2 linked regions of the Cellvibrio sp. PSBB006 genome follow. The protein of the gene in region 1 interacts with the protein of each later gene in a pairwise test. Links are inferred from orthologs where the notes say so. Each region holds a gene or a part of one and is shown on either strand. Other genes may lie near its edges.

Region 1 (6,042 bases):
GATTTGGGTGCAGGCAAAATCCGCTTGCGTGAAGCAGACTTCAGCGTCTTGCATGAGACTTGCAATACGGCTGGCATCCTGTTGTTTCTGGTGCGCCAGTTGCGCACTGTTTAATAAGTCGCGCGCAACTCGGTTGTCCGGTTCAAGGTTGGTCACCACCAGACTTTCCTCAATGGCGCAATCAAAATCACTCTGCGCAAAACAGCTTTGCGCTAACGCAATTTTTTCATTGATAGTATTCTGGATTTGTACTTCGGCCTGGTAGTTGCTGTAAGCAAACCAGCCGAGGCCGATCAGTGATACCGGCAATAACACCGCTGCGACTTTCAGCATCAGTGGTTTACGGCGCGGAAACAGCTCGTGGTGAAATTGTTCAACTGTGGGGGTGCGTTGTGCTTTTTCCAGCGCAAGGCCGCGACTCAAAGCTTTCCATTGTGTAGCGGTTAATTTTTCGATGCGCTTGGGTTTCAGCTTTTGTTGTTGTGCATCAAGCGCGGACACATTGTTATACGGGTGGCGGCCGGCGAGCATCTCATAAATCACACAGGCCAGCGCGTAGACGTCATCCGCGAAGCTGATGGGCTCATCGTTGATCATTTCAATCGTGGCATAAGCCGGCGTCAGTGCACCCAGTTGCCCGGCATCAAACTGATGGCGCTGGGTTTCCTTGGAAGCCGCGCGTGCGATGCCGAAATCCAGCACCTTGGCGGAACCGTCGCGCATCACAAACACGTTACCGGGTTTGAAGTCGGCGTGGATCAAATGACGCTTGTGGGCATACATCAAGGCTGCGCATAAATCTTTCGCCAATCGCAGTGCGGTAGCGACGGGCAGGCCGGTATTGCGATGCTCTTTCAGCAATTTATCCAGCGGGTCACCGTGCAATAACTCCATGGTCATAAACAGGATATCGCCATCGCGATCAAAGTCGTGCACGGTGACGATATTCGGGTGCGCCAGGGTTTGTGACTTGGCGGCTTCCTGCTGGAGCGTGACAAACGCGTCCGGGTGATTCTGGAAATCCTGGTTTAATACTTTGGTGGCGATATAAGGATTCGGATCTTCCGCTTCGACTTTGCGTAGATCACGGGTTTTATACACCGTACCCATGCCGCCCTGGCCCAAAGCGTCTTCCAATAAAAAGCGTTTTTTCAACAAGGTGCCCGCGCCGCTGCCACTCAGTGCCTGTTCGGCCAGCTCACTGGCTTTGGCAAAGCCAGAGGAATTATTGGTCGTATTGGCGCGGTATTGGGTGTATTGCGTAGCGGCAGCGGCGGTCGGGGTTTTGGACGCAGAGGTTTTTGGCTGCGCTGTTGCTGGTTTGCTATCAGCAGATTGGGCGTTTACCTGAATCTTTTTAGCCGGTGCGAAGACCGTGGCCTCGTCTGCGGCAGGCTGTGTTTTTTTGGCGAGCACAGTCGCGTCATCTGCCTTGGGGCGAGCTTTCCTGGCGAGAATGGTCGCATCATCCGCTTTGGGTGCAGACTTTTTGGCAATAACCGTGGCTTGTTCCGCTGGCTTTTCAGGCGGGCGAGCAAGGCGGGTTTTATCATCTGCCGGGGTGGGCGTGTTGGCTGAATCTTTCTTGTCAGACACGCAAGTTTTCCTCTTTGCTCCAGATATTGATTATTGGTAATTCCGTTATGGCTGACGCCAAAAATAGCCGAAAAATAGTAACACGATCGCCGCCTAAAGGCATTCAGCAGAATTAAGGGAAAGCGTTGGAAAATGCGACGGCTTTAACGATTTCCCGATTACTCCTGTTTGTCATCTGATTTTGTTTCCTTTCCCTGCGCATGCCGCTCCATAAAACCGCGTGTTCGCTCTAACCAGAAACTGCGCGGGTTATCGAGGTCTTGCGGCTGTAAAGGCAGCAGTTGAAGCGGGTAATAATTTTCCATCTTATTGCGCAATGCCGCTGCACGGTGGCGCTGTCGGAGGGCGGCCTGCTGGTCATCATTTGCTTGGGTAAACAGATCAAGCACTGGCAGCGCTGGATTGGCGAAGAGTCCTTCCAGTTGCTCGCGAGTCAGCGGCTCCTGGGTTTGCAGATTCACCAGTATCAACGCCTGGGGTGTATTACTGGCAGACGGCTGCAGGGCAGCCATGCTGTCGACCACACTGCTGTTATCCACCAATACCAGAATGTTTTCCTGGCCTTGTTCGCGCAGGAAGGCCGCTGCTGCACCGACGCGACGCGCTATGATCTCGGTGCGAGATGGTTGTGGTTTGGGCTCGGGAGGTTCAGCGGCTGGCTTCTCTTCAGCAGGTGTCGCTTCATCGGCCGCCTCCTGTTGATCCGTTTGTTCTTCCTGGGCAGGCGGGGGTATTTCCCGTTCGGGAACAGCTGATGGTTGCTGTGAGGGCAAGGCGACGGCAAGGGTGACCCAACCGTAACGCGGCAAATAACGCCGCAGGTTTTCAAACGAGGGCGGCCAGCCAGGGGGAACTTCGGCTGCATGGAGAATCAATACGGCGCCCTTGGTTGTCCGTGCTTCCGTCGGGCGAAACAGCGCAAGAATTTTTTCATCCGGCGTTTCCAGCCAACGCACTTCATCCGGCTTGGCTTCTGCCAGCAATTGGTTGTAGCGCTCCTCGCGCGACACGCTGGGTGCAGGTTCCGGCTCGGGTGCTGGCTCAGGAACCGCCGTTTCTGGCGCCGGGTTCGGGGCATTTTCTGCCGGTGCCGCGGTCTGGGCGTGCAAAACGCCATGCGCGGACATTAGCAACCAGGCAACAAAAAGCCAGCAGTGCGGCCGGAGTGAATCCCGATGGATGAGGCGAGTCAAAAGACAGTTCATAGTCCCGGTTTTTCGAGTGGATAGTGATTCATTAGGGCGCAATCTGCTGCCAGTATGGTTTTTTTCAGTACAATGCGGACATTTTAGTCGTTGTCATAACAGTCATCGGGTGATTTATGCAGAACTTTAAGGATTCACGCCAGGCGGACTTCAGAATTGCGCCTTCCATTCTTTCCGCCGATTTCGCGCGCCTCGGTGAAGAGGTGGATGCTGTGTTGGCCGCTGGCGCTGACATGATCCACTTTGATGTGATGGACAATCATTACGTCCCCAACCTCACCATCGGTCCTATGGTGTGCAAAGCGCTGCGGAAATACGGCGTAACCGCACCGATTGATGTGCACCTGATGGTGGAGCCGGTGGATGACCTGATTGGTCAGTTCGCTGACGCCGGCGCGACTTTTATTACCTTTCATCCTGAAGCCTCACGCCATGTGGATCGCTCGCTGCAGTTGATCAAGGATCGCGGTTGTTTCGCTGGTTTGGTGCTTAACCCGGCCAGTTCGCTGGACGAAATCAAATACGTGATGGAAAAGATGGACATGCTGCTGTTGATGTCCGTTAACCCCGGTTTTGGTGGACAGCAGTTTATTCCTTATGTGCTGGATAAGGTGCGCGAAGCGCGTGCGCTGATCGATGCCAGCGGCTATAACATTCGCCTCGAAGTCGACGGCGGTGTATCTACCGAAAACATCCGTGCGCTGGCCGCCGCCGGGGCCGATACTTTTGTATCCGGCTCGGCCATTTTTAATACCGACGATTACGCCGCGACCATTGCGGCCATGCGTGCGGAACTGGCATTGGCCAATAAGGGTTGAACCGGTTGCAGTCGGCGGGGTTATATTAAGTAACCGGTTAAATTGTGAAATATTGGGGATAGGCAGTCTGGTTTTATTTGAGTAAACTGGCCGCCAGTCCATAAGGAGAAGCCCTGTGAAACTTTCAGGCTTACATCTGCAAGAGCGTGCCGCCCTCGTCGCCCGATGGCGTCGCTAGTCCATTTCTGCCCGCGCGCAGTCTGTCTAGCTAGCACTTATTATCTAGCCTCGCAGTCTGTCAGCAGCCGGGTTGTCTTCACCTCATCTGTTGTCCGACATCTTTCATGCCGCGTCAGGCGCAGATGAATTACCCGATAAAAATAGCGTGATTCGCCCACCTCTTGCGGGCGAACCCGAAAGGTAAATCCATGACTCCTGAACAATTTGCTGAGTTGGCCGCGCAAGGCTATAACCGCATTCCGGTGATGCGCGAAGTGCTGGCTGACCTTGATACTCCTTTATCTTCCTATCTGAAATTGGCCCGCGGGCCTTATTCCTATCTGTTTGAATCCGTGCAGGGCGGCGAAAAATGGGGTCGTTATTCCATGATCGGCCTACCGGCCCGCACGGTATTAAAAGCCTTCGGTGAACATATTCGTATCGAGCGCGATGGTGTCGTGGTTGAGGAAACTACCCAGGCCGACGCTCTGGAATTTGTTGAAGCATTCAAGCAGCGCTATCGCGCGCCGGAGTTGCCGGGTCTGCCGCGTTTTACCGGTGGCCTGGTGGGTTACTTCGCTTACGATTGTGTGCGTTATGTTGAGCCGCACCTGAAAGCCAGCGAGCCTAAAGATATCATCGGCACACCGGATATTTTATTGACGGTGTCCGATGAGGTACTGGTTTTCGATAACCTCGCCGGTAAATTGATTTTTGTCATTCATGCCAATCCGGAGATCGACAACGCCTACCAGATCGCGACGCAACGTCTGGATGAATTGGAAGCGCGCTTGCGCGGTCCTGTGCCGTCAACGCCGGATTTAACACTCGGTATGAACGGCGCCAGTGAACAGAAATTCCGCTCGCATTACGGTGAGCAACCGTTTCAGGACGCGGTCAATCGCATCAAGGATTACGTGCTGGCCGGCGATACCATGCAGGTGGTTATCTCCCAGCGTTTATCTATCGATTTCACGGCGGAACCGCTGAATTTGTATCGCGCACTGCGCAATTTAAATCCATCGCCTTACATGTATTTCCTGGATTTGGGCGATCACCATGTAGTGGGTTCCAGCCCGGAAATTCTGGCGCGTCTGGAAGACGGTGACGTAACGGTGCGGCCTATCGCCGGTACCCGTCGTCGCGGCCATACGCCGGAAGAAGACAAAGCCCTGGAAGCGGAACTGGTGGCCGATCCGAAAGAAATTGCCGAGCATTTGATGTTGATCGACCTTGGCCGCAACGATGTCGGTCGCGTGGCTGAAGTGGGCAGCGTAAAGCTCACCGATAAGATGGTGGTCGAGCGCTATTCCCACGTAATGCACATTACCTCGAACGTCACCGGCAAGATCAAACCTGAATTGCGCGCGATGGATGTACTGCGCGCAGCCCTGCCGGCGGGGACGCTCTCCGGTGCGCCCAAGATTCGCGCGATGGAAATCATCGACGAACTGGAAAGTGAAAAGCGCGGTATCTATGGCGGCGCGGTGGGTTATATCGCCTGGAACGGCAATATGGATACCGCCATTGCAATTCGTACGGCAGTTATCAAAGACGGCAAACTTTATGTGCAGGCCGGCGCCGGTGTCGTGGCCGATTCAATACCAGCGCTGGAGTGGAAAGAAACCATGAACAAAGCGCGCGCCATCTTCAAAGCCGTCGACATGGTGGGGGAATAATCATGATACTGATGATCGACAACTACGACTCCTTTACCTATAACGTGGTGCAGTACCTGGGCGAGCTGAAAGCGGATGTGGAAGTCGTGCGCAACGATGAAATTACCGTGGAGGACATCGCGCGTCTGGCGCCGGAAAAGATCGTGATTTCACCCGGCCCCTGTACGCCCAATGAGGCGGGTATTTCGGTGGAAACCATCAAGACTTACGCTGGCAAGATTCCCTTGCTCGGCATTTGTCTCGGCCATCAAAGTATCGGCCAGGCATTTGGTGGCAAGGTCATTCGCGCTCCTCACGTCATGCACGGCAAAACTTCACCGGTGTATCACGCCGATAAAGGTGTATTTACCGGGTTAAAAAACCCCTTGCAGGCCACGCGTTACCATTCGCTGGTAATCGAAAAAGAAAGCCTGCCGGATTGTTTGGAGATTACTGCCTGGACCCAGGATGCCGATGGCAACATGGCGGAGATCATGGGGGTGCGCCACAAAACCCTGGCTGTAGAAGGCGTACAATTTCACCCTGAATCTATCCTGACTGAACAGGGCCACGAATTGCTGCGCAACTTTTTGAATGGCGTATAAC
Region 2 (6,245 bases), 330 kb from region 1 along the record:
AGGATGGTAGTTTGATACCCGGACCCCGTACCTACTTCCAAAACCTTTTCAAGTTTACCGCCGCTGGCTCCCAACAGGATTTCCGTCATACGCGCCACTATGTAAGGTTGGGAAAGCGTTTGGCCGTAGCCGATGGGTAGCGCGGTATCTTCATAGGCGCGGTGAGAGAGGGCTTCATCCAGAAAGATATGGCGTGGTGTGTTGCGAATGACGTCCAGGACGCGGATGTTGGTAACGCCCTGTTCACTCAGGCGTTGTATCAAACGTTCACGGGTGCGTTGCGAGGTCATACCAATGCCCTCGAAGATCAAACTGCTCACGCTCAGCCCTCACCTTTTTCTGTACCCGGTTCTTTAGCTGACGGGTTCATTGTTATCTGGCTACCACAGCAGCCACCCCAAAATTGGCCAACTATACCATACTCTCACTGCGCTTCAGGTTTTCCCTCGGCAGCCCCAACAAGGTTCGTCGGAGCGGATTGCAGCACTAAAATTTCGCGCAATAGCGCCGTCGCAAATTCACCGCTCCCGAGCGCAAAACTGATCACCAGATGCTGTGCGGTCACACCATCTTCCCAATGCCAGCTCAACGCTTGAGGACGCAATACCAAAGGCCGACGCTCCTGATGCAGGCCGACATGCTCCAGTGCATTACACCACTCAGTCCAATCCTTTAGTGCTTCCTGCTCCACCGCCAAGGTTGCCGATGAACTGGTCAGCCGGCCACGCCCCCAGAGCGGGCCACTGGGCGCAGCTTCAGGATCACCTGACAACAGCATAGACCAATTGCTTTCCTGCACCCGAGCGGCCACAACCAGATTAAATAAATACGAGCGCGCTGCCGACAACACCAGACCACGTTTTTGTTTATCGCGAATCGCTTTGCCGGCAAAAAGCTGTTGCGCCAACACTAAATTATTACCTTGATGACCGAAGCGTTGTTCACCGAAATAATTGGGTACACCTTGGGCACTGATAAGTTGCAGGCGCTGTTCAGTATCGCTCACCGCGGCGGCCTGAACATTGCGCAGCCGAATGACAAATTTATTTTCCTCGTGATCGCCGCGACGCAGTTTGCGCGAATGTCGATGCCGCGCGAGAAGTTGTACCGAATCACTATTCAACAATTGCCAATCAGGTTCCTGTCCCTTGGGTAAATAAACACTGAACCATTGTGTGGTAACGGCATGCCGGTCTTTACGTCCACCATAACCCACATCATTGATGCTGACCTGTGCCAAATGTGCAATCTGCTCCGCAACCCAGGCAGTATTCTCACCGCGCTTGCGAATATGCAAATACACATGTTCACCCTCCTCCTGCGGCTCAAAGCCCAGGACTTCATCCACCTGGAAGTCCTCCGGCAGTAAACGAAAATCACCGACGTGTGTCGGTGAACCGAACGCACAGGGAAAATCCAACGGAAATTGTGCAGACATAACGCAGTAAAACTCTTAAGAAGAAAGTGAATATCAGTATTGAGCGAAGTAATGTAAAAACCGCCGATCCATCCACCAATCGCCAGCATGACTTAAATAACCGACGTGGCCACCGGTCCTGGTCAATTCGAGTGTGAGCAGTGAATGATGTTGTGCTTCGACCAGCGGATAACATGCCGCATTTAAAAATGGATCATTTTGCGCATTAACCAATAACGTGGGTACAGCAATGTTGTGTAGGAAATATTTTGCACTGCAACGAGCATATAGATCTTCCGCACTGGCAAAACCATTCAGTGGCGCAGAAACATAATGGTCGTAATCGCGCAGAGTATTTATCTTGTCGAGTACAGAAAGATCAATAGTGCCGGGAAATTTTTTAGCTTTACGACGCAAGCGCTTTTTCATATCACCGACAAAACGCAGTCGATAAATCATTTTGCTCCAGTGATCCAGGGTTTGCACACAACCGGCCAAATCAACCGGTACCGATGCCGTTGCAGCACAACGAACGCCGCGCGCTTGCGCTTTATCACCTTGTTCACCCAACCATTTCAGTAGGATATTGCCACCAAGTGAATAGCCTGCTAAATAAATTTCACGGTAACCTTGTTGTTCAGCCCAGACCACCATCGCGTCAAGATCTTCGCTGCAACCGGAGTAATACAACTTGGCCAGACGGTTATCAGTTTCTCCACAACCGCGCAGGTTCCAGGCGAGCACATCAAAACCGCTCTTCCGCGCCGCGTGACAAATACCCAATACATAAGGTTGACGCGAACTGCCTTCCAAACCGTGGGTGGCGATCAATAATTTACGCGGCTGGTCGGCGGAAATATCCGCTGTATAAAAATCGGCGGCGAGTTGGTCACCATCCGGGAGATCGATAAAACGAATATTTGTTGACGACGACAGAGGTCGCATAATGACCGGCATCAAGGTTTGCATATGCCCGCCGGGCATCCACCAGGGAGAACGAAATTCAGAATGGATAATGGGCATGGTGGAATATCCTTTTCACGACTGGCATCACAGCTTGGTCAGCAACACAACAGCATACGCGGCAATGCCTTCTTCGCGTCCGGTAAAACCCAAACGCTCTGTCGTGGTAGCTTTAATATTGATCTGGTTCAGTTGACACTGTAAATCTTCTGCCACATGGCCGACCATGTGAGGAATATAATTCGCCATGCGCGGCGCCTGGGCAACGATAGTCATATCCGCATTTTCCAGGCACCAGCCATTGGCTTTTACTTTGCTGTAAACCATGCGCAGTAATGCGCGGCTGTCCGCATTGCGGTATTGCATATCGGTATCGGGAAAATGTTTGCCTATATCGCCCAAGGCTGCCGCGCCTAATAACGCATCACTTAATGCGTGTAAAAGTACATCGCCATCTGAGTGTGCAACCAAGCCGTGATGGTGAGGAATTACTACTCCGCCAATAACAATCTTGTCACCGACACCGAAGGCGTGAACATCGTAGCCATGCCCGATTCTCATATTGTATCTTCCTGTTGCTGCAAGATAGTGTGCGCCAATGCCAGGTCTTCCGGTCGGGTAATCTTGATGTTATCTGCGCGACCTTCAACAACGCGATGGGAATGACCATTGGCTTCCAGTGCGGATGCCTCGTCGGTGATGGCTTGTCCGCTTGCCAGCGCGCTGGCGAGTGATGCGCGCAATAAACCGTAACGAAACAGTTGTGGCGTTTGTGCTTGCCAAAGCTCGCGACGATCCATGGTAGCAATAATAGTCCCGTTTACATCGACCCGCTTGATGGTATCGCTGACCGGCACCGCCAAAATGCCTCCCACCGGATCTTCTGCCAATTCCGCGCACAAGGTTTGAACAAGCGAAAGCGTGATACAAGGTCGCGCGGCATCGTGCACCAGCACCCAGTCTTCGGCGTGCGCCTGTTCCGCCAACGTATTTAATGCATTCAAAACTGAATCGCTGCGCTCAGCGCCACCGTCGACACGGGTAATGCGTGGGTCAGAACTGATCGGCAACTGCGGCCAGTTGTTATCCGTCGGACTGACAGCAACCAGCAAGCCGGATACCGTGGGCAAACAGAGCAGCCGCTCAAGCGTGTGTTCGAGGATTGTTTTACCTGACAGGGTTAAATACTGCTTTGGTATCGCCGCGCCCATACGGCTACCGACACCGGCAGCCGGTACGATAATCCAATAACGCGGTGAGGTATCTGAGTGAGCCATGGAGTGGTTAAGCAAGGGCTGACCGGACTACTGTCGGGGTTCGAGAATCATAAAAAATGTCTCGTCTTTTTTGATCATACCGATGTCATTACGCGCGCGCTCTTCCACACTGTCGAGGCCGGTTTTCAGGTCTTCAACCTCAACCGCAAGAATCCGGTTGCGTTCGCGTAACCGACTATTATCCGCTTGTTGTATCTTGATCTCCCGCTCCAGTCGATTGACATCGGCAAGGCTACCTTCGCTGATCCACAGACGATACTGTAGTGCAGCCAGCAGAATGATCAAAATACCCAGCATCCATTTCATAATGGCGTCAGTTGCTCATGAGTGATGATCGGCAATCTTACACAATTGTGGCGGGGAATAGCACCCGCTGATGATCGACATGTTAAGTAGAAAACAAAAACGGGCCACTGAGGGCCCGTTTTGTATAACAAGGAACAACTTATGCCTTGAACTCTGCTCGACCTTTGTAAGCTGCAGCGGCACCCAATTCGGCTTCAATACGCAGCAGACGGTTGTACTTGGATACGCGGTCAGAACGACACAATGAACCGGTTTTGATTTGGCCGGCAGCGGTAGCCACGGCCAGATCGGCGATGGTAGTGTCTTCGGTTTCACCGGAGCGGTGAGAAATCACAGCAGTGTAACCGGCATCCTGGGCCATCTTGATGGCATCCAGAGTTTCAGACAGCGAACCGATCTGGTTAAATTTAATCAGGATAGAGTTAGCGATCTTTTTATCGATACCTTCTTTCAGGATTTTGGTATTGGTCACGAACAAGTCATCACCAACCAATTGCACCTTGTTACCGATCTTGTTGGTCAGGTCAGCCCAGCCGTCCCAATCGCTTTCGTCTTTGCCGTCTTCGATGGAGATAATCGGGTATTTGTTGGCGAGGTCTGCCAGGTAATCAGAGAACTCGGTGGAGCTGAACACTTTACCTTCACCAGCCAGATCGTATTTGCCGTCTTTGTAGAATTCAGACGCCGCACAATCCAGTGCCAGCGTCACATTGTCACCCAATTTGTAACCGGCTTTTTCCACCGCTTCGGCGATTACTTTCAGAGCTTCTTCGTTAGAGGGCAGGTTGGGCGCAAAACCACCCTCATCACCTACAGCAGTATTCAACCCTTTGTCGTGCAGGATTTTTTTCAGGTTGTGGAAAATTTCTGCGCCCATGCGCAGGGCTTCGGCAAAGGTTTTTGCACCGACTGGCTGCACCATGAATTCCTGGATGTCGACGTTGTTGTCGGCGTGCTCACCACCGTTGATGATGTTCATCATCGGCACTGGCATGGAGTATTTACCGGGGGTGCCGTTCAGGTCAGCGATGTGAGCATAGAGCGGTACGTTTTTAGCAATCGCTGCCGCTTTTGCTGCTGCGAGAGATACCGCCAGAATGGCGTTAGCGCCGAGTACTGATTTATTGTCAGTACCATCAGCTTTAAGCATGGCGTCATCCAATGCGCGTTGGTTCAGTGCATCCATCCCCACCAGCAAACCTTTGATGGTGCTGTTGATGTTATCAACCGCTTTCAACACACCTTTACCCATATAGCGGGACTTGTCGCCATCGCGCAGTTCCAGGGCTTCGCGAGAACCGGTTGAAGCGCCGGAGGGTGCACAAGCTGAACCTGTTGCACCGCTCTCCAGAATGACTTCCGCCATGACCGTGGGGTTGCCGCGGCTATCCAATACTTCAAACGCTTTAATGTCGACTATCTTGCTCATGGTTACTCCAATGTTTCTCTTTAAAAAATTAATAGATTACTTGATGTCCAGGGGAGGAAAGTGTTTTACCAGATCATCAAGCGCTTTCATTTGCGCAAGGAAAGGTTCCAGCTTGTCCAATGGCAGTGCACTGGGGCCATCGCATTTGGCGTTATCCGGGTCGGGATGCGCTTCCAGAAATAAACCGGCAAGGCCCACCGCCATACCCGCACGAGCCAGCTCGGCCACCTGGTGTCGACGACCGCTGGATGCAGCACCCATAGGATCACGGCATTGCAGGGAGTGCGTCACATCAAAGATCACTGGCGCATTATCACTGACCTCGCGCATGGTGCGAAAACCCAGCATATCCACCACCAGGTTGTCATAACCAAAGTTGGTGCCACGGTCACATAAAATAATTTTATCGTTGCCACACTCACGGAATTTTTCCACGATATTTTTCATTTGACCCGGGCTTAAAAACTGCGGCTTTTTAATGTTAATAACCGCATTGGTTTTCGCCATGGCCATGACCAGGTCAGTTTGACGCGCCAGGAACGCGGGCAATTGAATGACATCGCAGACATCCGCTACTGGCTGACACTGGTAAATTTCATGCACATCGGTAATCACCGGAATATCAAAGGTTTGTTTGATTTCCTGAAAAATCTTTAAACCCTCTTCCATACCGGGACCGCGATAGGAATGAATGGATGAACGGTTAGCTTTATCGAAAGAGGCTTTGAAGACGTAGGGAATGCCCAATTTTTGCGTTACGTTCACATAAGCTTCAGCAACCTGCATCGCCATATCGCGCGACTCAAGCACATTCATGCCGCCGAATAACACAAACGGCAAGGTGTTGCCGACG

What was found.
Region 2: the proteins of rpe (region 1) and eno interact in binary tests that used the Escherichia coli proteins (3 or more experiments, as listed by UniProt). The link is inferred for Cellvibrio sp. PSBB006 from one-to-one orthologs.

What each region holds. Positions count from the first base shown.
Region 1 is NZ_CP021382.1:4,777,750-4,783,791, forward strand. The notes cover bases 1,974-4,768. They hold rpe (ribulose-phosphate 3-epimerase), read left to right. Parts: upstream 1,974-2,917; coding sequence 2,918-3,619; downstream 3,620-4,768. Other genes in these bases: CBR65_RS19865 (DUF3530 family protein), read right to left, coding at 1,974-2,723; trpE (anthranilate synthase component I), read left to right, coding at 3,988-4,768. Outside these bases: CBR65_RS19860 (protein kinase), read right to left, coding at 1-1,596; more of CBR65_RS19865, read right to left, coding at 1,755-1,973; more of trpE, read left to right, coding at 4,769-5,457; CBR65_RS19880 (aminodeoxychorismate/anthranilate synthase component II), read left to right, coding at 5,460-6,041. UniProt on the Escherichia coli protein: Catalyzes the reversible epimerization of D-ribulose 5-phosphate to D-xylulose 5-phosphate.
Region 2 is NZ_CP021382.1:5,112,431-5,118,675, reverse strand. What follows is about bases 3,248-6,245. They hold eno (phosphopyruvate hydratase), read right to left. Parts: upstream 5,393-6,245; coding sequence 4,103-5,392; downstream 3,248-4,102. Other genes in these bases: kdsA (3-deoxy-8-phosphooctulonate synthase), read right to left, coding at 5,429-6,245; ftsB (cell division protein FtsB), read right to left, coding at 3,685-3,963; ispD (2-C-methyl-D-erythritol 4-phosphate cytidylyltransferase), read right to left, coding at 3,248-3,657. Outside these bases: CBR65_RS21335 (protein-L-isoaspartate(D-aspartate) O-methyltransferase), read right to left, coding at 1-290; tRNA pseudouridine(13) synthase TruD, read right to left, coding at 425-1,438; CBR65_RS21325 (YheT family hydrolase), read right to left, coding at 1,472-2,440; ispF (2-C-methyl-D-erythritol 2,4-cyclodiphosphate synthase), read right to left, coding at 2,468-2,941; more of ispD, read right to left, coding at 2,938-3,247. UniProt on the Escherichia coli protein: Catalyzes the reversible conversion of 2-phosphoglycerate (2-PG) into phosphoenolpyruvate (PEP). It is essential for the degradation of carbohydrates via glycolysis.